Regions from separate parts of the Mesorhizobium sp. GW821-FHT07A06 genome, predicted to be linked through region 1. Evidence: predicted binding sites of a transcription regulator. Region 1 holds the regulator's gene; the other holds the start of a gene.
What was found. Region 1 encodes LexA, which represses DNA repair genes until DNA is damaged. Its sites were predicted from a motif close to TGTTCNNNNTGTGTTCNG; they were not measured.

Region 1 (11,020 bases):
CACGCTCCTTCAGCCCCGGAAGGGCTGCCAGCAACTGCGCCTTCTTCGTGTCGTCAAGGCGCGCGGCCATCGCCGGGCCGCCCTCGAGATAGGGCAGGGTGGCGATGAAGATGTCGAACAGTTCGGCATCGGCCATGCGGCGCATATGCGCGCCATTGATCGCTTCCAGCTTGGCGAAATCGAAGCGGGCCGCGCCCTTGTTGACGTCGCCAATGTCGAACCAGGAGATCATGTCCTTGATCGACATGATCTCGTCGTCGCCGTGGCTCCAGCCCAGGCGCGCCAGGTAGTTGAGCAGCGCCTCCGGCAGGTAGCCCATGGCCCGATAGGCCTCGACGCCGAGCGCGCCGTGACGCTTCGAAAGCTTGGCGCCGTCGGCGCCGTGGATCAGCGGGATATGCGACATCGACGGCACGTCCCAACCCATGGCATTGTAGATCACCGTCTGGCGGGCGGCATTCGTCAGGTGGTCGTCGCCGCGGATGATGTGCGTGACACCCATGTCGTGGTCGTCGACGACGACGGCATGCATGTAGGTGGGGTTGCCGTCCGAACGCAGGATGATGAAGTCGTCGAGATCCTTGTTGGGGAAGCGCACCTCGCCCTGGACGCGATCCTGGACGATCGTCTCGCCCTCGGTCGGCGCTTTGATGCGGATTGCGCCCTTGACGCCGGCTGGCGCCTCGGACGGATCGCGATCGCGCCACTGGCCATTGTAGCGCGGCGGCAGACCCTTGGCGCGAGCCGCCTCGCGCATCGCCTCCAGTTCGGCAGGCGTCTCGTAGCTGTAATAGGCCTTGCCCATGCGCACGAGCTCCTCCGCGACCTCGCGGTGGCGCGGGGCGCGCTCGAATTGCGAAACCGCATCGCCGTCCCAGCCAAGACCGAGCCAGGTGAGGCCGTCCAGGATGGCGGCCGTCGCGGCATCGGTCGAACGCTCGCGATCGGTGTCCTCGATGCGCAGCAGCATCGTGCCGGCGGTATGTTTGGCATAGAGCCAGTTGAACAGTGCCGTGCGCGCGCCTCCGATATGCAGGTAACCGGTGGGCGAGGGGGCAAAACGGGTGACGACCTTGTCGGACATGAAACTCTCGGAAACCATCTGAAGCGGGGCGCGGCGGCGCGGACTTTCGCGCGTTGCGCGTTCATGTAGCATAGGGCGTCAGGGGTGCAAGGGGCAGACCCGATGGCTGGACGTGGCCGGGGCTCGGATCAGGGCGAGGACGCTGTGGTTGGCGTCAGCGAACGGTCCCTGTTTGCAATCCCGCCGCCGGCCTCGCTGCCGCCATCACCTCTCGTTCCCGGCTCCGGCAGCCAACCTTTGCCAGGGGGTACCCCAGCACAAATTCCGCCCGCCACTGGCAGGATTGCGCGTATCGGGCGGCAAATTGGCCAGGCCTCCTTGCCTCGCCTGCGCCACAGTGTGACGACGGCAGCGGAGCTGGAACTTGACCGAGGCATCGCCTTCCTGCTGGTGCCGGTCTGCCTGGCCGCTGGTGCGATCGGCTATTACGCGCTGGCGGCGGAGCCTGACTTTGCAAAGCCTGTGGCGATCGTCGTGCTGATGGTGATCTGTGCGCTTGTCTCGCGCTCCTGGCCGAAAACCCATCTGGCCTTCATGGCGGCATTGATGTGCGCGTTGGGCCTGCTTGCCGCCAAGGTCGAGACCTGGCGGGCCGGCACCCGGATGCTGGGTTCGGAAATCTCGACGCAAGTGACCGGCCGTGTCGTCTCGCTCGACCGCATGGAGACCGGCCGCATCCGATTGACCATAGATGTGACGTCGACGGCCCGGCCAAAACTGCGTTACGCGCCGGAAAGGGTGCGGCTCTCGGCGCGCAAGATACCTGACGACATGACAGCCGGCTCGCTGATATCGGGCTATGCGAAGCTGCTGCCGCCGACAGGTCCGGTGCGGCCGGACAGCTACGATTTCTCGTTCGACAGCTACTTTGCCGGCATCGGTGGCAGCGGCTTCTTCCTTGGCAATCCAAGAATCATCTCCGCCGACGACAATGAGATGCCCCTGTCGGCCCGCCTGTTTTCAGGGATAGAAAATGCGCGCGAAGCCATCGCCGACCACATCAGGGGCGTTGTTGGCGGCGCCGAAGGCGAGATCGCGGCAGCGCTGATCGTTGGCGTGCGCGCCGGCATTCCCGATGAAATCAACGAATCAATGCGGCGCACCGGCATCTATCACATCATCTCCATTTCCGGACTGCATATGGCGCTGGTCGCCGGCACCATCATGGGGCTGTTGCGCGGTGCCTTCGCGCTGTTCCCGGATTTTTCCGCGCGTCGGTCGGTGAAGAAATACGCGGCCGCCGTGGCACTGTTGTCGATCGCCGCCTACCTCATCATCTCAGGCGTGGTCGTTGCCGCCGAGCGCAGCTTCATCATGCTGGCGGTAATGTTGATTGCCGTATTGTTCGATCGCGCCGCGCTGACCATGCGCAACCTCGCCATCTCGGCAATCGCCGTCATCGTGGTGTCGCCGCACGAGGTGGTCGGTCCAAGTTTCCAGATGTCTTTCGCCGCGACCGCCGCGCTGGTCGGCGCCTATGCCGGCTGGGCGGATCACCGTGCGGGAAAGGCAAGACCGCCGCCGCCAAAGCGGTCCCTGCCGGGCTTTCTCACGCGAAAATTCCTGCTGGCGACGGGCGGGTTGGCGATGACCTCCATCACTGCCGGCTGCGCCACGGCGCTGTTTGCCATCTGGCATTTCCAGCGTGTGTCACCGCTCAGCCTGTTCGCCAATCTCGCCGTCATGCCGATCGTTTCTCTGATTGTCATGCCTTTCGCTGTTCTCAGTTCTCTTGCGATGCCCTTTGGTGCCGATGGTCCCTTTCTCTACGTGATGGGCAAGGGGCTGACGGCCATGATCGCCATATCGGCGTGGATATCGGAACGCTCCCCCGTCGATGCGATCGGGCTGATTTCACAGCACTCGGTGCTGCTGGTGACGATCGCACTGGTCATCGCAACGATGGCGACGACATGGCTGCGGCTCGCGGCAGTGCCATTCGCGCTCGCCGGCCTGTTGACGGTGTCGGATACGCGCACGCCGGATGTGCTGATCTCGGAAGACGCGCGCCTGGTCGCGGTGCCGATCGGCGGTGGCGAACTCGCGGTCAGCCGGGCTCGCCCGAACGAATTCACCGTCGACAATTGGAAACGCGCGCTGGTCTCCGAAACAATTGTCGCACCGGAGATGTTCAACAAGGCAGAGGGACAATTCGATATTGCCGATGCCGTCAATCTGCCGCCAGGGGCGCCGTTTTATTGCACGGAGGGCATCTGTCTCGCCCGGCATCCGTCTGGCGCGATCATCGCGCATGTCGAAGACCGCAAGGCTACCTGGAAGGCCTGCGGCTTCGCCGACCTGATCGTTGTCAATGACGCGACGGGCTACGATGCCTGCCACAACCCGCTGGTTCTCGTCGTCACCAAACGGCAACTTGCACGCAAGGGCAGTGCCGCCGTCTTCTTCGACCGCCAATCGGCGACCAGTCCGCCAATCATCAGCTTCGCCGTGGACGGACCGTATCGGCCTTGGCACGCACAACGAAAGTTTTCGCGTGAGGCGAGGGGACTGCCGCCCTATCAAAAACCCGAAACGCCGGCCGCTCCTGCTCAGTAGCGCCTGATCAGCCCGACCAGCTTGCCTTGCACCTTGACCCTGTCCGGCCCGAAAATGCGCGTCTCGTAGGCCGGGTTGGCGGCTTCAAGGGCAATCGAAGCGCCCTTGCGGCGGAATCGCTTCAAGGTCGCTTCCTCCTCGTCGACCAGCGCCACGACGATCTCGCCCGGGCTCGCCGTATCGGCGTTGCGGATAATGACCGTGTCGCCATCGAAGATGCCGGCCTCGATCATCGAATCGCCCTTGACCTCCAGCGCATAGTGTTCGCCACCCATGATCATGTCCGGCGGCACTGAGATCGAATGCGTCTGATGCTGGATGGCATCGATCGGCACACCGGCGGCGATACGGCCCATCACCGGGATCGACACGGCGGCGACCGCGTCGTCGTCATTCCCGGCAAAGGGCAAGCGTGACGGCGCCGGCTTGATCTGGCGGCCAACGCCGCCCTGACCAAGACTGCCTTGAATGACGCTAGGCGAGAATTTCTTTGCCGCGTTGAGGCCTGGCGCGATCGAATCCGGCAGCCGCAGCACTTCCAATGCCCGCGCCCGGTTGGGCAGCCGGCGGATGAAGCCGCGTTCCTCGAGCGCCGTGATCAGGCGATGGATCCCTGACTTGGAGGCGAGATCGAGCGCTTCCTTCATCTCGTCAAAGGAGGGTGGGATACCGCTTTCCTTCAGCCGTTCATGAATGAACATCAGAAGTTCATGTTGCTTGCGCGTCAGCATGGCGCCCCCCAGGCATTGAACGAAGGGTGTGAATCGGAATCGAAAAACAAACCCAGAACAAACACTATCTGTTCCAGTTGTGTTCCGCAACTGTTTAAAGTTTAGTGAACTTGTTAAGACATCTGAAATTATCCGCCGCCGGCAGTGCGCAGCGATCGACCGCCTTCGCCGCCAACGCGAGCATTGAAATCATTTTGGTTAATCGCCTGTGGCCTACCTCTTGATGGACCTTGGCATCGGTTTCTCAAGGGCGTCCAGAGGCTGGATTTGCGTCGTTGGTCGATCCCTTCCTGGCGGAACGAAACGAAATCAAAACGCCAACGATCATGCCTCAAGAGAAAGAACGATGAAGTCATCCCGAAATTGCCTTCAGGCTGCCGGCGCGTGCGGTATAATTGTTCGCGCCGCTGTCCTCGCTGTGAACGTAGACATGCAGCGTGTAGCCGATATGCGCCGTCATCAGCGCTTTCGCCCGCTCGACATCGCGATCGAGGGCCGCTTCCATGATCGCGGTGTGATGCTCGATCGCGATCGCCTCGCGCAGGGCGTCCATTGCCTCGCCATAGCCATGCTTGAGGCCGGCCGCCGCCCGCAATGTCGGCGCCAGTCCGAGAAAACGATGATGCCGCCGCAACTGATCGGCGATTGTCGAGCGGAAGCGCAACAGCCAGTTGGACGTCGCGGCACTCAGCAATGCCGCGTGAAAGGCCTCGTGGCTCTCGTCCCATTGGTCGACCGCGTCATCAGAGGGGTCGTCGACCGCGGTCTTGCAGCGGGAGAGGCGGTAGTGAGCGGTGACAACCGCGTCCTCCCATTCCCTGCCGCCTTTCCCGATCGATTCCAGGAACAGCGGCATCTCCACAACCATCCTTGCGCGAGCCAGGTCCTCGAGTTCGGCCCGCGACACCGGAGCCACGGCAAAGCCGCGATTGCTGATGGCCGTAACCAGGCGCTCAGCCTCAAGCCGAGACAAGGCTTCACGCAGCGGTGTCCAGCCGACGCCGTATTGACCGCGCAGCGCGCTCAGCTTGAGCGGCGCGCCCGGCATGAGGCGTGTGGTCAGGATATCGCGCCGCAGCAACTGATAGGCAGCCTCGGTTTTCGTGGAGTTGTTCTGATCCTGCATCGCGATCCGTCCATCGTCGGGCATGTGGAAATTATATATGATGGTGGCCCATGGCAAGAATTATATATAATGTTTGACAGGTGACGACGGACTGACCATGATCGCCGCAGTTGCCGTCCCGATGAGCGGCGCTGATCAAATCTGGGAGGAAATGATGTTGAAGTCGAAATCCGCTTGGCTGTCGGGATTGGCCCTGGCAGGCGCATTGATGGTCAGCGCGGGGAGTGCCGCCGCCGACCAGATTCGCATCGGCATCGCCAATTTCGGCGAGCATCCGCAGCTCAACGCCGCCATAGCCGGGTTCAAGAAAGCGCTGACGGACAATGGCTTTGTCGAGGGCAAGGATGTCGTCTACACGGAGAGCCATACCAATTTCGATGCATCGCTAGTCCCGCAGATGATCGCCAAGCTGCAGGCGGAGCAGCCCAAGCTGATCTACACCATCACCACCCCGGTCTCGCAGATCGCCAAGAAGGCGCTTGCCGGTTCCGGTATTCCGATCGTCTTTGCCGCTGTCACCGATCCGGTCGCGGCCAAGCTGGTGCCGTCGTGGGACGCCGGAGACGAAGGCATGACGGGCGCCAGCGATCTGCAGGATGTCGCCGCTGTCATGGCCTTCACCAAGAAGCTGCTGCCGAATGCCAAGCGCTTCGGCGTCCCTTACAATCCGGGCGAGGCCAATGACGTTGCCTTGGTCGAGAAGATCAAGGCGGCCGCACCGGCGGCCGGTTTCGAGGTCGTGGAAGTCGGCATCGACAACGTCAATGACATCCAGCAGCGCATCGCCGCGCTCGCCGGCAAGGCAGACGTGATCTACGGCCCGGCTTCAAACCTGATCCAGCCGGCGATCGCCGCTGTCTCCGCGGCCGCTCGCCAGGCCGGAATCCCAATCGTCAACTCCGATGACAGCGCGGTCCGCAACGGCACGGTGCCGGCAAGCTTCGCGGTCAATTACACCCAGGTCGGCGTCAACGCCGGCAACATCGCCGCCGAAATCCTCAAGGGCAAGGATCCCAAGACGATCGCGCCGTCGCGCCCTGCCTACAAGGATCACATGGCAACGATTTCCCGCAAGGCGATGGCCGCGTTCGGCATGGAGATACCGGCGTCGATGGCCGACTGCGGCTGCATCGTCGACTGACATCGGCACTGAAGGATGACGGCGTCGGCGCCGTCATCCTGAGGTCAGGGAGGAACGATGCTCGAGATCCGATCCGCGCGCAAAGTATTCTACAAGGGCCAGGCCGATGAGAAGATCGCGCTGGACGGTCTCAGCCTGTCGCTGGCCACGGGCGAGTTCGGCATCGTCATCGGCTCCAACGGAGCCGGCAAGAGCAGCATGCTCAATGCCATTTCCGGAGCTCTTGTCCTGGATTCCGGCAGGATCCTGATCAATGGCGCCGACGTCACGGCCATGCCGGTGTACAAACGTGCCGCAAGATTGGCACGCGTCTTCCAGGATCCGATGCGCGGCACAGCCGCCAGCATGACGGTGGCGGAGAACATGCTGCTGGCCGACCTGCGCAGCCAAAAACGCACGCTGCGGCAAGGGCTGAACGCTACGCGGCTTGCATCCTACAAGGAGCGCCTGTCGATATTGGGCCTCGGCCTTGAAAATCGCCTCGATACCCGTGTCGACCTGCTCTCGGGCGGGCAGCGACAGTCGCTCTCGCTGATCATGGCCGTGGGCGGATCGCCGGACTTGCTGTTGCTCGACGAACATACGGCCGCGCTCGACCCGCGCACGGCCGAGATCGTCATGCAGGCGACGGTGCGGGCCGTCAACGCGCTGAAGCTGACGACCCTGATGGTGACCCACAACATGCAGCACGCCGTCGACTATGGCAGCCGGGTGATCATGCTCGATGCGGGCCGGGTCCTGCTTGAAGTCACCGGGGAAGAGAAGGCGAGGGTCACGGTCATCGACCTCATCGGCCATTTTTCGGTCAAGACCGACCGCATGTTGTTGGCGAGCTGATCATCATGGGTTTTGTTCAGGAGGTTCTCACCAGCTTCGTCGCGATCATACCGGTCACGCTGGCGCAAAGCCTGATCCTGGCCTTTGTCGTGCTCGGGATCATGATCCCGTTTCGCATGTTGAATTTTCCCGATCTGACCAGCGAAGGCGCGTTTCCGCTGGGTGGCTGCGTCTGCGGCGTGCTGCTGGCTGCCGGCGTATCGCCGCTGGCGGCCATCGCGGTTGCATTCGCGGCGGGCTTCGCGGCGGGCTGCTGCACCGCCTTCATCCATCTGCGTTTCCGCATCCACACACTTCTTGCGGGCATCCTGATGATGACGATGCTCTACAGCATCAACCTTCGCATCATGGGCAAGTCCAACCTCTCCGTCTTCGGCTCGCCCACCGTGTTCGACTGGGTGCCGTTCGCGCGGCCGGGTTTTCCGGCCAGCAAGATCGTTGTCGCCGGCCTCCTCGCGCTCATCGTCTTCATGGCGCTCTATATGTTTTTCAGGACCGAGAAGGGGACCGCTGTGCGTGCCGTGGGCGCCAATCCCGATATGGCCGAGGCTCAAGGCATCAATGTCTGGGCGGCGACCATTGGCGGTGTCGGACTGGCGAGTGCATTTTCGGCCTCGAGCGGCGCACTGATGGTGCAGTCGCAGGGCTTCGCCGACGTCAATATGGGGCTGGGGATTCTCATCAACGGCCTTGCCGCGCTGATGATCGGCGAGGCCGTCGTCGGCAAGCAGACGGTTTGGCGCCAACTGGTGGCGCCCTTCGCCGGCGCGATCATCTACTACCAACTGGTGTCGTTCTGCCTTGCCGCAGGCATGCCGCCTCCCGACCTGAAGCTTGCCACGGGCCTGTTCGTGCTCGCCATGCTTGCCCTGCCCAGCCTCAAGCGCGGCAGGGGCCCGGCACCGGCGCGCGAAGCGATCCGTGAATAATCAGACGTGAATAACCCCAGGGACGTCACAAATCATGCGTGCAACGCTCGATCTCGCGGCAGTGGAAGCCATGGATGCGGCGGATCCGCTGCGTGCCATGCGCGACCGGTTCATTTTGCCGGAAGGCGTGATCTATCTCGACGGCAATTCGCTGGGCGCCGCGGCGCCATGCGTGTTCAATGAGCTGCAGAAGGCCGCGACGCAGGAGTGGGCGCAGGACCTCATCCGCGCCTGGAACACCGCCGGCTGGTTCGATATGCCGGTCGCGCTTGGCGACCAGCTGGGGCGCCTGATCGGCGCTGCGGCCGGCCAGACGGTGGTCTGCGACACGACGTCGATCAACATCTACAAGGTGCTGCATGCCGCCCTTGCCATGCGGCCGGACCGCACGGTGATCGTCGCCGAGGGCGACAGCTTTCCGACCGATCTCTACATGGCCGAAGGGGTCGCCTCGACGCGGCCGGGCACGGTGCTGCGGCTCGAGGGCGTCGATGCTCCGACCATTGAAGAGCTGATCGACGAGCGCGTCGCGGTGATCCTGGTCAACCACGTCAATTACAAATCCGGACAGCTGCGCGAGATGGCGGCCCTGACGCGCAAGGCCCACCAGGCCGGCGCGCTGATCGTCTGGGATCTCTGCCACACCGCGGGAGCCTTGCCGGTCGAACTCGATGCCGCCAATGCCGATTTCGCCATCGGCTGCACCTACAAATATCTGAATGGCGGCCCCGGCGCGCCGGCCTTCATCTATGCCGCGACACGCCATCATGACCATGTCCATCAGCCGCTCAGCGGCTGGTGGGGCCATGCGCGGCCGTTCGCCTTCGAGCAGGGTTTTGCCGCCGGCAGCGGCATCCGCCGGTTCCTGTGCGGCACGCAGCCGGTGCTGTCGATGCGGGCGCTGAAGGGCGCGCTGGATATCTGGGACGAGGTCGACATGGCGGCGGTGCGCAAGAAGAGCATTGCCTTGACTGAGCTGTTCATCCGGCTCGTCGAAGCCAGATGCGGCGCCTATGGGCTCGAACTGGAAAGCCCACGCGACGGCAATGCGCGCGGCAGCCAGGTGTCGTTCCTCCATGCGCATGGCTACCAGGTGATGCGGGCCCTGATCGAGCGCGGCGTGATCGGCGATTTTCGCGCGCCGTCGACCATCCGTTTCGGCTTCACGCCGCTTTATGTCGGCTACAGGGACGTGTGGCGGGCGGTCGAGGTGCTGGAGGACATACTGCGCACCGGCGCCTGGCAGGAAGCGCGTTTCGCGGTCAAGACGGCGGTGACTTGAGACCTCAGAGCCGGGTGCGGACCGTCCACAGTTCGGGAAACAGCACGACCTCGAGCATCTTCTTGAGGTAGGAAGCGCCTGAGGTGCCGCCGGTGCCGCGCTTCAGGCCGATGATGCGCTCCACCGTGGTGACGTGGTTGAAACGCCAGCGGCGGAAATAATCCTCGAAATCGACCAGCTTTTCAGCCAGTTCGTAGAACATCCAGTAGCGCTGCGGATCGCGGTAGACGGTCTGCCAGGCGACCAGGACCTCTTCATTCTCGGTCCGTGTTTCACGCCAGTCCGTGCGCTTGGCATCGGCGCCGATGTCGAACCCGTTGCGCGCCAACAGGAGCAGCGCTTCGTCGTAGAGCGACGGCTCGGCCAGGATCGCTTCCAACTTGCCGCTCAGGTCCGGTCGATGCTTGTGTGGGCCGAGCATTGCGAGGTTGCGGTTGCCGGCCATGAACTCGATGGCGCGATACTGCCAGGACTGGAAGCCTGAGGATTGGCCGAGCGCATCGCGGAATTCGGTGTATTCGCTTGGCGTCATGGTCCGCAGCACGTCCCAGGCGTTGTTCAGCTGCTCGAAAATGCGCGCGACGCGCGACAGCATCTTGAAGCTCGGCTCAAGCCGATCAGCGCGGATGGAGCGGATCGCGGCGCCGATCTCATGCAGAGCGAGTTTCATCCACAGTTCCGAGGTCTGGTGCTGGATGATGAACAGCATCTCGTCATGCGCCGACGACAGCGGCGTCTGTGCCTCCAGCACTTTTTCCAGGTGCAGATAGTCGCTGTAGGACATGCGTTCCTTGAACGACATCTGCGCGCCTTCGGACGCCGGATCGTATGGCTCGCTCAATGGATTTTCTCCGTGCGCAGCCGGAAGCGCTGGATCTTGCCGGTCTGTGTCTTGGGCAGCGCGGCGATGAACTTGACCGATCGTGGATATTTGTAAGGTGCGATCGTCGCCTTGACGTGGTCCTGCAGGCGCTTGACGGTCAATGCATCTGCTGCCACGCCTTGCACCAGCACAACATGAGCCTCGACGATCTGGCCGCGCTCGCCATCCTCGGCGCCAATCACGGCGCATTCGGCGACATCGGGATGCGACAGCAACGCCGCCTCGACCTCGGGGCCGGCGATGTTGTAGCCGGCGCTGACGATCATGTCGTCGGAGCGCGCGGCGAAGTGGAAGAAGCCGTTCTCGTCCTGGGTAAACGTGTCGCCGGTAAGGTTCCAGCCGTCGCGCACATAGTCCTTCTGCCTGTCATCGGCCATGTAGCGGCAGCCGGTCGGCCCGCGCACCGCCAGCCGTCCGGGCTCGCCGCGCGGCACCTCGCGCATCGCGTCGT
Region 2 (11,020 bases), on a different contig from region 1:
GCCTCCAGCCTGAAATGGTCGGGCGGCTATGTCTGGGCCTGCAAGAACTATGACGGCGACGTGCAATCCGACACGGTGGCGCAAGGCTTCGGCTCGCTCGGCCTGATGACCTCGGTTCTGATGACGCCGGACGGCAAGACGGTGGAAGCTGAAGCCGCGCACGGCACCGTCACCCGCCACTATCGCCAGCACCAGAAGGGCGAGGAAACCTCTACCAATTCGATCGCCTCGATCTTCGCCTGGACGCGCGGCCTCGCGCACCGTGCCAAGCTCGACGACAATGCCGAGCTGAAGCGCTTTGCCGAGACGCTGGAGAAGGTCTGCATCCAGACTGTCGAGAGCGGCTTCATGACCAAGGACCTGTCGCTGTTGATCGGCCCGGACCAGCCTTGGCTCTCGACCACCGGCTTCCTCGACAAGATCGACGAGAATCTGCAGAAGGCGATGGCGTAAGTACTCGCAGCTCCACATGCCGAAGGCTCCGAAAGGAGCCTTCGTTTTTTGGGCCGATGAAGCGACGAAGGGCCGGTAGCATGACCAAGCCAATCCTCTACGGAGCGGACTATAGCGTTTACGTGCGCATAGCGCGGATGACGCTGGAGGAAAAAGGCGTCGGCTACGAACTCATACCGCTCGACATCTTCGCAGCCGAAGGCATCCCGTCCTGGTATCTCGAACATCACCCGTTCGGCCGCATCCCGGCCTTCGAGCATGACGGGTTTCGGCTCTTCGAGACGAACGCCATCGCGCGCTATGTCGACGAGGCTTTCGACGGCCCGGCGCTGCAGCCCGCCGATCCGCGCGGCCGCGCCAGGATGGGCCAGATGACAGGCATGCTCGACGCCTATGGCTATCGCGCCATGGTCTGGGACGTCGCCGTCGAGCGGCTGGAAAAGGCGGAGCCGGATGAGAGCCTGATCGCCGATGGCCTGAGCCAGGCGGAAACGGTCCTCAGGGTGCTCACCGCACTCAAGGTTCCCGGACCGTGGCTGCTCGGCGATCAGGTGACGCTGGCCGACCTGCATGCGGCGCCGATCATCGCCTATTTCCTGAAGGCTGCCGACGGGCAAAAGCTGATGGCCGGGTTTGCCGAGATTCAGGCGTGGTGGGATCGGATCACTGACAGACAGGCCTTTGGCGTGACCGAAAAGGCCGATTGAGAGCCGGTGGCCCGGCTAAAACCCTATCTCGGGCCTTGTGACCATCAGCCAGAGAATGGCAAGCACGGCGGCGAAAGCCGGGAAGCCGCAAGCAAACCAGATGCGAAACAGGCGCTTCTCTTCGGCGGGCAGTGCCACGTTTTCGATGGCCGCCTGCCGCGCCAGATTCCGAATCCGAATCTGAATCCAGACCACCGGCAGCCAGAACAGACCGGTCACGACATAAAGCAGCAAGGACAGCACAATCCAGCCTTCGGAGAGCGGCCAGCCAACCGCTTGCGCCAGCAACACGCCCGTGATTGGCTGCACGATGACGGCGGTCGCCGTAAAAATGGTGTCGGCGATGACGACAGTACCCGCGACATGGGCGACGATATCGGCGCGGCCGCTGCGTTGCGCCATCAGCATGAAGAAGGCGATGCCGGCACCGGTGCCGAACAGAACCGTGCCGCCGATGACATGCGCCCAGCGCAATATGTCAGCCCAGAGGCTCATCGCTCGTCCAGCACCGCGAGCGCCACCAGCACCAGGCAAAGCCCGGGTATCGTCTTGACCAGCGGACCCAGTGGATCAAGCCATAGACTTGGAACAAAAAGCGTCGCCCCCGCCAGATAGGAGAGTGTGATCGCAATCATCGCCAGCAGCGCGGGCTTGGCGAAAGGCCGGACCAGAACCGCCGCGCCAACGACGATATCCGCGGCGCTGCCGACCAGAACGCAAATATGCGCGAAATCCACCGACACACCGCGTGAGGCGAGAATGTCCGCGGCCTGATCTTGCCGGATCATGCCAATGATGCCCGAAACGAGCCAGAACAGAGACAGGCAAGCGAAGATAACAGGCTTCGCCAGCCAAAGGCGCGCGAACCATCGTTCCTGAGCATGTGCCGGCATATCGGCCAGCGTTGCCTCCAGCGGCTGAAGCGGATGGTCGCAAACGGCATTCCAGGACCGGGCATTGCCTGTGATGCCGTCCGCCAGCGCGGCAAGTGCCGAGCTGCGTAGAGGAGAGCGCCAACCAAGGACGCCAACGGCATCGGCAACGACACTGGCGAACCGGCCAAGGATGGCCGGCATCGGCATGACCCGTGCTTGCGGCAGACCAAGCCATGCGCGAAAGGACAGCAGAACATCGGAGAGAGATCTGGCATTGCCCTCGACGAGATCGATGGCAAGTCGGGGTGGCAGCGATCCGGCGACCGCGCGCGACACCGCTTCGGCAACATCGGCGACCGATACAGTCTGGATCGGTTGGCGCGGCATGACGGCCGGAATAAAACCAGGGAATGCCGCAAGGGCACGCAGAAGCGCCGTGCCGCCATAGGCGGCGGGCGCGATCACAAGGCCCGGCCGCAGAATGGTCCACTCCAGGGATGAGCTTGCGACGGCTTTGTCGCCTTGCGCCTTGGTGCTGAAGAAAGGATTTGGCGAAGCGAGATCGGCGCCGATCGCGGATATCTGCGCAAAGCGATGCACACCGGCCTGTTCGCAAGCCGCGACAAGTGCCACCACCGAGCCCCGGTGAACGGCGTCCAGACGGTCGCGCGGGCCGTCCTGCAAGGCGCCCGCGGCGTTGACAACCGCGTCCATGCCCGCAACCACCGGCAGCCAGTCTTCAGCGGCGAGCAGTTTCGACATGTCCGCCGCGATCCAGCGAACCGCCGGCCGGCGCCGCCCGGCATCCCCGACTTCGCGACCGAGACCGGTCACCTGATGACCGTCGCGAAGCAAACGGCCAATGACGGCGTCCCCGATCAAACCATAGCCGCCGAGGACGAGTATTTTCATGTCGCGGCTTTCAGGCGGCTTCGAGTGCCGCCCTGACCGCCGCAATCGCATCATTGGCCTTCGAGGCGTCAGGGCCACCGGCCTGGGCCATGTCGGGCCGGCCGCCACCGCCCTGCCCGCCCAAGGCGGCGGAGGCGACGCGCACCAGGTCGACAGCGCTGAAGCGGCCGACGAGATCGTCGGTGACGGCAACTACGACGCTTGCCTTGTTATCCTCACCGGCACCCACGAAGACGACGACGCCGGAGCCGAGCGAGGTCTTGCCGGCATCGGCCAGCGGCTTCAGGTCCTTCGGCGAGACGCCGGAGACGGCCTTGCCGAGGAAGCCGATGCCCGCGACCGTCTCGTTCTCCGAGGGCGCGCCGGCCGCGGCACCGCCGCCCAGCGCCAGTTTCTTGCGCGCTTCGGTGAGGTCCTTCTCGAGCTTCTTGCGCTCCTCAAGCAAAGCCTCGACGCGCGCCGGCACGTCGGCGGGCGAGATCTTCAGCGTCGCTGCCGTCGCCTTCAGACGCCGATCCTGCTCGTCGAGATGTTTTCTGGCCGCCTCGCCGGTCAATGCCTCGATACGGCGCACGCCGGCGGCAACCGCGCTGTCGGAAACGACGCGCACCAGACCGATGTCGCCGGTCGCCCTGACATGGGTGCCGCCGCAGAGCTCGACCGAATAGGGCCGGTTGGCCTTGGCGCCGTGCAGCCCGGTGCCCATCGACACGACGCGCACTTCATCGCCATACTTCTCGCCGAACAGCGCCATGGCGCCCTCGGCAATGGCGTCGTCGACCGACATCAGGCGCGTGGTCACCGGGCCGTTCTGCACGACGATTTCATTGGCCATGCGCTCGACCTCTTCGAGCTCTTCGGCCGAAATCGGCTTGTTGTGCGAGATATCGAAGCGCAGGCGCTCCGGCGCGACCAGCGAGCCCTTCTGCGCGACATGGGTGCCCAGCACCTCGCGCAGCGCCTCATGGATCAGGTGGGTGGCGGAGTGGTTGGCGCGCAGCCTGGAGCGCCTGTTATGGTCGACCTTGAGCTCAACGGCAGCGCCCGTCTTGACCGTGCCGCTCGCCACCTTGCCCAGATGCACGAACAGCCCATCCGCCTTCTTCTGCGTGTCGGAGATCTCGATCGAGAAGCCTTCGCCCGAAATGACGCCAGTATCGCCCATCTGGCCGCCGGACTCGCCATAGAATGGCGTCTGGTTGACGACCACCGCAACCGCGTCACCCTTGCCGGCGCTGTCGACGGTCTTGCCGTCCCGGACCAGCGCCTGGATGAGGCCTTCCGCGGCTTCAGTCTCGTAGCCGAGGAATTCGGTGGCACCGGTCTTTTCGCGCACCGAAAACCACACCGTCTCGGTGGCAGCCTCGCCAGATCCCGCCCAGTGTTTGCGCGCCTCGGCCTTCTGCTGCTCCATCGCATTGGTGAAGCCGGCAAGATCAACCGAGATGTTGCGCTGGCGTAGCGCGTCCTGCGTCAAGTCGAGCGGGAAGCCGTAGGTGTCGTAGAGCTTGAAAGCCGTTTCGCCATCCAGCATGTCGCCGGCATGCAGCGTGTCCGTCGCCTCGGAGAGCAGGCCGAGGCCGCGCACCAGCGTCTTGCGGAAGCGCGTCTCCTCGAGCTTCAACGTTTCCGTGATCAGCTGTTCGCCGCGCAGCAATTCGGGATAGGCTTGGCCCATCTCGCGCACCAGGGCCGGCACCAGCTTCCACATCAGCGGCTCGCTCGCGCCGAGCAGCTGCGCGTGGCGCATGGCGCGGCGCATGATGCGGCGCAGCACATAGCCGCGGCCTTCGTTCGACGGCAGCACGCCGTCGGCGACCAGGAAGGAGGACGAGCGCAAATGATCGGCAATGACACGATAGGACGCCACCGTTTCGGCATCCGGCGCGCGCCCAAGCGCGGAAGACGCCGCATCGATGAGGTGACGGAACAGGTCGGTTTCGAAAACGCTTTCCACGCCCTGCAGGATGGACGCCATGCGCTCCAAACCCATGCCGGTGTCGATCGAAGGACGCGGCAGGTCGATGCGCTCGTCCTTCGTCACCTGTTCATATTGCATGAACACCAGGTTCCAGAATTCAAGGAACCGGTCGCCGTCTTCCTCGGGACTGCCGGGAGGGCCACCCCAGATGTGCTCGCCACGATCGATGAAGATTTCCGAGCACGGCCCGCAAGGACCGGTGTCGCCCATCGCCCAGAAATTGTCCGAGGTCGGGATGCGGATAATGCGATCGTCCGAGAAACCGGCGATCTTCTTCCAGAAGCCCGCCGCCTCATCGTCGGTGTGGTAGACGGTGACCAGCAGCTTGTCCTTCTTCAGCCCGAATTCCCTGGTGATCAGGTTCCAGGCAAGCTCGATGGCGCGCTCCTTGAAATAATCGCCGAAGGAGAAATTGCCGAGCATCTCGAAGAAGGTCAGGTGACGCGCGGTGTAGCCGACATTGTCGAGGTCGTTGTGCTTGCCGCCGGCGCGAACGCTCTTCTGGGCAGTGGTGGCGCGCGAATAGGTCCGCTTCTCCAAACCGGTGAAGACGTTCTTGAACTGCACCATGCCGGCATTGGTGAACATCAATGTCGGATCGTTGCGCGGCACGAGCGGGCTCGAAGCCACGACCTCGTGGCCCTCCTTGCGGAAATAGTCGAGAAATGTCGACCGGATCTCGTTCACGCCACTCATGACTGCTGCCTTTTCGCGAAAACCGCCGGCGCGGCCGGCGGAAACTGGTCTCTGCTTTTTAGAAGATTGACTTGGCCTTTTAGCGGGCACACCGCACCCTGTCCAGAAACACGGAATTGGGCCAATCCAATGCACGTCGCCCAAAACGACCTCGGTTTTGGCATAGCGACATGCATGAGGATAAAGACCTGAAGCGTGTCGCGTGAATCCGCTCAGACGCGAAGCGCTTCAGGAGCTTGTCAGGCCGGCTCCGCACTGTCCAAAAACAAAAACCGCCGGCTCGAAGGCCGGCGGTTTTGAACGCGGTACGAAAGAACTCGATTACTTAAGCATCAGGTCATAGGCCGGCTTTATGGCCGAACTCTGGCAGTGTCCTACATCGCGCCGGCTTCGTCCTCAAAACCGTCGTCGCCGTTGCCCTCGGAGCCGCCATTCTCGAGGAATTTCTCGGCGATCAGCCCGGCATTCTGTCTCAGCGCCAGTTCGATCTCGCGCGCGGTATCGGGATTGTCGCGCAGGAACAGTTTTGCGTTTTCGCGGCCCTGGCCGAGACGCTGCGAATTGTAGGAGAACCAGGCGCCCGACTTCTCGACCACGCCGGCCTTGACGCCGAGATCGACCAGTTCGCCGGTCTTGGACACGCCCTCGCCATACATGATGTCAAATTCGACCACCTTGAAGGGCGGCGCCAGCTTGTTCTTGACGACCTTGACGCGGGTCTGGTTGCCGACGACCTCGTCGCGATCCTTGACCGAGCCGATGCGGCGGATGTCGAGGCGCACCGATGCATAGAATTTCAGCGCGTTGCCGCCGGTCGTGGTTTCGGGCGAACCGAACATGACGCCGATCTTCATGCGGATCTGGTTGATGAAGATGACCATGGTGTTGGAGCGCGAGATCGAGGCGGTCAGCTTGCGCAGCGCCTGGCTCATCAGGCGGGCCTGCAGGCCGGGCAGCGAATCGCCCATCTCGCCCTCGATTTCCGCGCGCGGCGTCAGCGCCGCGACCGAATCGACCACCAGCACATCGATGGCGCCGGAACGCACCAGCGTGTCGCAAATCTCCAGCGCCTGTTCGCCCGTGTCGGGCTGCGAGATCAGCAGGTTTTCAAGATCGACACCGAGCTTGCGGGCATAGACCGGATCGAGCGCATGCTCGGCATCGACGAAGGCGCAGATGCCGCCCTTCTTCTGGGCTTCGGCCACCGTATGCAGCGCCAGCGTCGTCTTGCCCGAGCTTTCCGGCCCGTAGATCTCGATAATGCGGCCGCGCGGCAGGCCACCAACCCCGAGGGCGATGTCGAGGCCGAGCGAACCGGTCGGCACCGTTTCGATCTCGACGACCTGCTCGTTGGCGCCGAGCCGCATGATCGAGCCCTTGCCGAAAGCCCGCTCGATTTGCGACAGCGCCGCATCCAGAGCCTTTGATTTGTCCACTGCCTTATCCTCTACAAGCCGCAAAGAATTCTGAGCCATGATACATCACCCCTTGGTCGTCAATGAAGGCCGGACAATCCGCAATCCCTGGCATTTTGTACCTTTTTTGTTCTCATTTGGCAAGAGGCAACAACCGTTTGAAAAATAAACGATATCCTGATTTGTTCTTTTTTCGTACCAGAAACGCGAGCAGCAACCCGCCTCCCATTGGGCCAGCCGGCGCCGTTGTCCCGGCCTGCCGAATCGCTGCCTTGCATGCGAAGCTCTGTCGCGCAGCCTAGCGCTTGTGCGGCTGCAACAACAAAGGTCATATCGCCGCCATGGTGAAATCCGCAAAGATACTGGCCGTGGGAGGGGCCCACATCGACCGGCGCGGCCAGGTGTCCGGCCTCTACGTGCCGGCCGCGTCCAACCCCGGCACGATGCGCGAGGATGTCGGCGGCGGCGTCTTCAACGCGCTGCGCAACACAGTGTTGCGCGGCGTCTCCGCTTCGCTGCTTTCGATGCGCGGCGGCGATGCGGCGGGCGACACCGTTTCACGCGCCATAGCGAAGGCAGGGATTGCAGATCTGTCAGCGGTGTTCCTTGACCGCACGACACCAAGCTATACCGCGTTGATCGATCGCGAAGGCGAGTTGATCGTCGGCTTTGCCGACATGGCGCTGTACGACCTGGCGTTTCCCAAGCAGATCCGCCGATCCAAGGTGCGGGAGGCGATCGCGGCCGCCGACGCCATCCTGTGTGACGCCAATCTGCCGTCGGCGGCACTGGAGCGACTGGTTTCGCTTGCCGCCGGCAAGCCCGTATTCGCCATTGCCATTTCGCCGGCCAAGATCGTGCGCCTGAAGCCGGTGCTCGGCAATCTGGCCGTCGTCTTCATGAACCAGCGCGAGGCCCTCGCGCTGGCAGGCCTGGACGGCGCGGCTTCCCAGCGCGGCATCGTTGACGGGTTGAAGCGCGCCGGCCTCGCCAGCGCGGTGGTAACGGCGGGCGGCGGCCCGGTGCTGGGTTTCGATCGCGACGGCATGTTTGCCATCATGCCGCCCGCCCCGAGGAAAGTTGTGGACGTCACCGGCGCGGGAGATGCGCTGGCGGGGGCAACGGTCGCCGCCTTGCTGCGCGGCATACCCTTGCGGGCGGCGTTGCGGGAAGGCGTCGCCGCGGCAACCCTGGCCATCGAGAGCGCCGACGCCGTTCCCGATTTCACCGCAGCCGCCTTCATGGAAGCGCTGGCCCTTGTGCCCGATGTGCAGGAAGTGGCATGAGACCGGCAAATTCATAGTACCGGAGTGCCGCCGCGCGTCTTGATGGATGCAACGCACACCGGTTGGAGATTAGAGATGACGCCAGAGACCGCACGCCCCTTCATCGATATCCACGCGCCGGTGGCGCAAGCCCTGGCCGCCGGACGCCCGGTGGTGGCGCTGGAAAGCACCATCATCACCCATGGCATGCCCTACCCCGACAATGGCGCCATGGCGGCGAACGTCGAGAAGATCATCAGCGACGGTGGTGCCGTGCCGGCGACGATCGCCGTGGTCGGCGGGCGCATCAAGATCGGCCTTTCCGACGGCGAACGCGAATCGCTCGCCATGACCGGCGACGCCATGAAGCTGTCGCGCGCCGACCTCGGCTTCGCCGTCGCGCAAGGACGTACCGGCGGCACCACGGTCGCCGCGACGATGATCGCCGCCCATATGGTCGGGATAAAAGTGTTCGCCACCGGCGGCATTGGCGGCGTGCACAAGGGGGCGGAAACGAGTTTCGATATTTCGGCCGATCTCGATGAGTTGGCGCGCACACCGGTCATCGTCGTCTCGGCCGGCGCCAAGGCCATTCTCGATATCGAAAAAACGCTGGAAGTGCTGGAGACGCGCGGCGTGCCTGTTGTCGGCCATGGCTGCGAGACCATGCCCGCCTTCTGGTCGCGGCAGTCGCCGTTCCGCGCGCCTCTCACCTTGTACAAGCCGGAAGACATCGCGCATTTCCACCAGACCCGGGCTGCGCTTGGGCTCGGCGGCGGCATGCTGATCGCCAACCCGGTGCCGCAGGACCACGAAATCCCGGCCGAAGAAATGGCGGGCTATATCGAAGCGGCGCAAAAGGCCGCCGAGGCTCTGCACGTGACCGGCAAGGCGGTGACGCCGTTCCTGCTGTCGAAGATACTCGAACTCACCGGCGGCCGCAGCCTGAAGACCAACGTCGCGCTGGTCGAAAACAATGCGAGGCTGGCGGCCGAGATAGCAAAGGCGCTGTAGGTTCGGCGGCTACTTGCCTGCGCGCCTTCCAGCCTCATGGGCGCGGCGTGCCCACACCGTCATCTCGTCCGGATCGTCAAAGGCACTGTCGGGAATGCTCCAATAGGGCATGGCGACCAGCTTGCCGTGGCGCGAGCCGGTATAGGTCCATTGCTTGCAGCCCTCGGCTTCGAAGTCGGGGACGCTTTGCTCGTCGGCCTTCATCAGCAATTCGCCGCGCAGCACGATGGCGACGATGACGCCGTCGAAATAGATGCCCTTGCCGCCGAACAGCCTGCGGATGCTGACCGGGCCAAGGCCGGCGAACAGTTCGGCGATGCGTTCATTGTCCATGCCGCGATCATGTCACCGGCATTTGACATTGTCACCGCGCAACCAAGATCATGCTGACAGGTTGAGATCATTCAGTCGGAGTTTTTGTCATGCCGCTTCTGCTCAAGGGATCCTGCCGCTGCAACGCCGTGCGTTTCGAGGTGGAGAGCCACACGCCCGTCCCGTTCATGCTGTGCTACTGTTCGATCTGCCGCAAGCAGCAGGGCGGCGGCGGTTTCGCCATCAATCTCGGTGCCGACTACGAAACGCTGAACATCAGGGGCAAGAGGAGCCTTGGCGTCTACCGTGCCGAGATCGAGGACGACGAGCGTCCGCATTGCGAGGTCTCGACCGGCGAACGCAATTTCTGCCGCAAATGCGGGGCGGCGCTCTGGCTCTACGATCCGACCTGGCCGGAACTGGTGCATCCCTTCGCCTCGGCGATCGACAGCGACCTGCCGAAACCGCCTGAAAAGGTGCATCTTATGCTGAAATACAAGGCAAACTGGGTCGAACCCGTGATCGGCAAGCGCGACAAGGTGTTCGATATCTACCCGGAAGAGTCGATCGCCGACTGGCACAAGCGGACGGGTATGTGGGTGGAGTAGTTTCCTTCGCCCCGCAAGCAGGGCGAAGGAAAGATCAGGCCGAGGCGCGTGCCTCTGCCAGCGCTTTGAGGTCAGCCGGCTTCAGTTCGACGGACTCGCCGCAGCCGCAGGCCGAACTCTGGTTCGGGTTGTGGAAGGTGAAGCCGGTGCGCAGCGTCGTCTGCTCGAAATCCATCTCGGTGCCGAACAGGAAGAGCGCCGCCTCCGGCGCGACATAGACATGGGCGCCGTCGCGCTCGATATGGTCGTCCTTGGTGTTGGGTTCAGTCACCAGGTCTACCGTGTATTCCATGCCGGCGCAGCCGCCCTTCTTGATGCCGAGGCGGATGCCATGCGCGTTGTCACGGGTAGCCACGATCTCGCGCACCCGGTCGGCGGCCTTTTCGGTCATCGTGATGACGGCAAAGCGTCCCATTCTCTTTCCTTCTCCATTCCATGCAGGTTCAAGGCCTGCCGAATGATTCCTCACCTAAAATGGTGAACTTTTACCACCGGCGCAAGTGTACCGGGCTCGACCTGCTAAAGCGTGACGCGCTTTAGGTTTTTGGTTTATGCATGTCGTTGTCCCAAAACCGAGGTCACTTTTGGGCGACATGCTTTAGTACCAGCCCACCGCCACCTGTGCCTCTTCCGACATGCGGTCGGGCGACCAGGGCGGGTCGAAGGTCATGTTGACCTCGACGCCGGACACGCCTTCGACGGCGCCGACGGCATTTTCCACCCAGCCCGGCATTTCGCCGGCCACCGGGCAGCCCGGCGCGGTCAGCGTCATGTCGATCTTG

Region 2: the regulator LexA is predicted to act here: its motif matches at 7,157-7,174, upstream of recA (recombinase RecA).

What each region holds. Positions count from the first base shown of each region.
Region 1 is NZ_JBWKRC010000007.1:161,141-172,160, reverse strand. Features, by position in the region: gene gltX (glutamate--tRNA ligase) at 1-1,084, opposite strand, end outside; gene AC07SZ_RS22700 (ComEC/Rec2 family competence protein) at 1,187-3,640, shown strand; gene lexA (transcriptional repressor LexA) at 3,634-4,371, opposite strand; gene AC07SZ_RS22690 (GntR family transcriptional regulator) at 4,724-5,497, opposite strand; gene AC07SZ_RS22685 (ABC transporter substrate-binding protein) at 5,652-6,638, shown strand; gene AC07SZ_RS22680 (ABC transporter ATP-binding protein) at 6,696-7,475, shown strand; gene AC07SZ_RS22675 (ABC transporter permease) at 7,481-8,404, shown strand; gene kynU (kynureninase) at 8,439-9,686, shown strand; gene kynA (tryptophan 2,3-dioxygenase) at 9,691-10,527, opposite strand; gene AC07SZ_RS22660 (AMP-binding protein) at 10,524-11,020, opposite strand, start outside.
Region 2 is NZ_JBWKRC010000001.1:849,967-860,986, reverse strand. Features, by position in the region: gene AC07SZ_RS04340 (NADP-dependent isocitrate dehydrogenase) at 1-453, shown strand, start outside; gene AC07SZ_RS04335 (glutathione S-transferase family protein) at 534-1,160, shown strand; gene AC07SZ_RS04330 (DUF2269 family protein) at 1,176-1,655, opposite strand; gene AC07SZ_RS04325 (SDR family oxidoreductase) at 1,652-2,947, opposite strand; gene alaS (alanine--tRNA ligase) at 2,958-5,624, opposite strand; gene recA (recombinase RecA) at 5,999-7,099, opposite strand; gene AC07SZ_RS04310 (carbohydrate kinase family protein) at 7,381-8,325, shown strand; gene AC07SZ_RS04305 (pseudouridine-5'-phosphate glycosidase) at 8,401-9,318, shown strand; gene AC07SZ_RS04300 (TfoX/Sxy family protein) at 9,328-9,651, opposite strand; gene AC07SZ_RS04295 (GFA family protein) at 9,741-10,238, shown strand; gene sufA (Fe-S cluster assembly scaffold SufA) at 10,273-10,653, opposite strand; gene AC07SZ_RS04285 (SUF system Fe-S cluster assembly protein) at 10,837-11,020, opposite strand, start outside.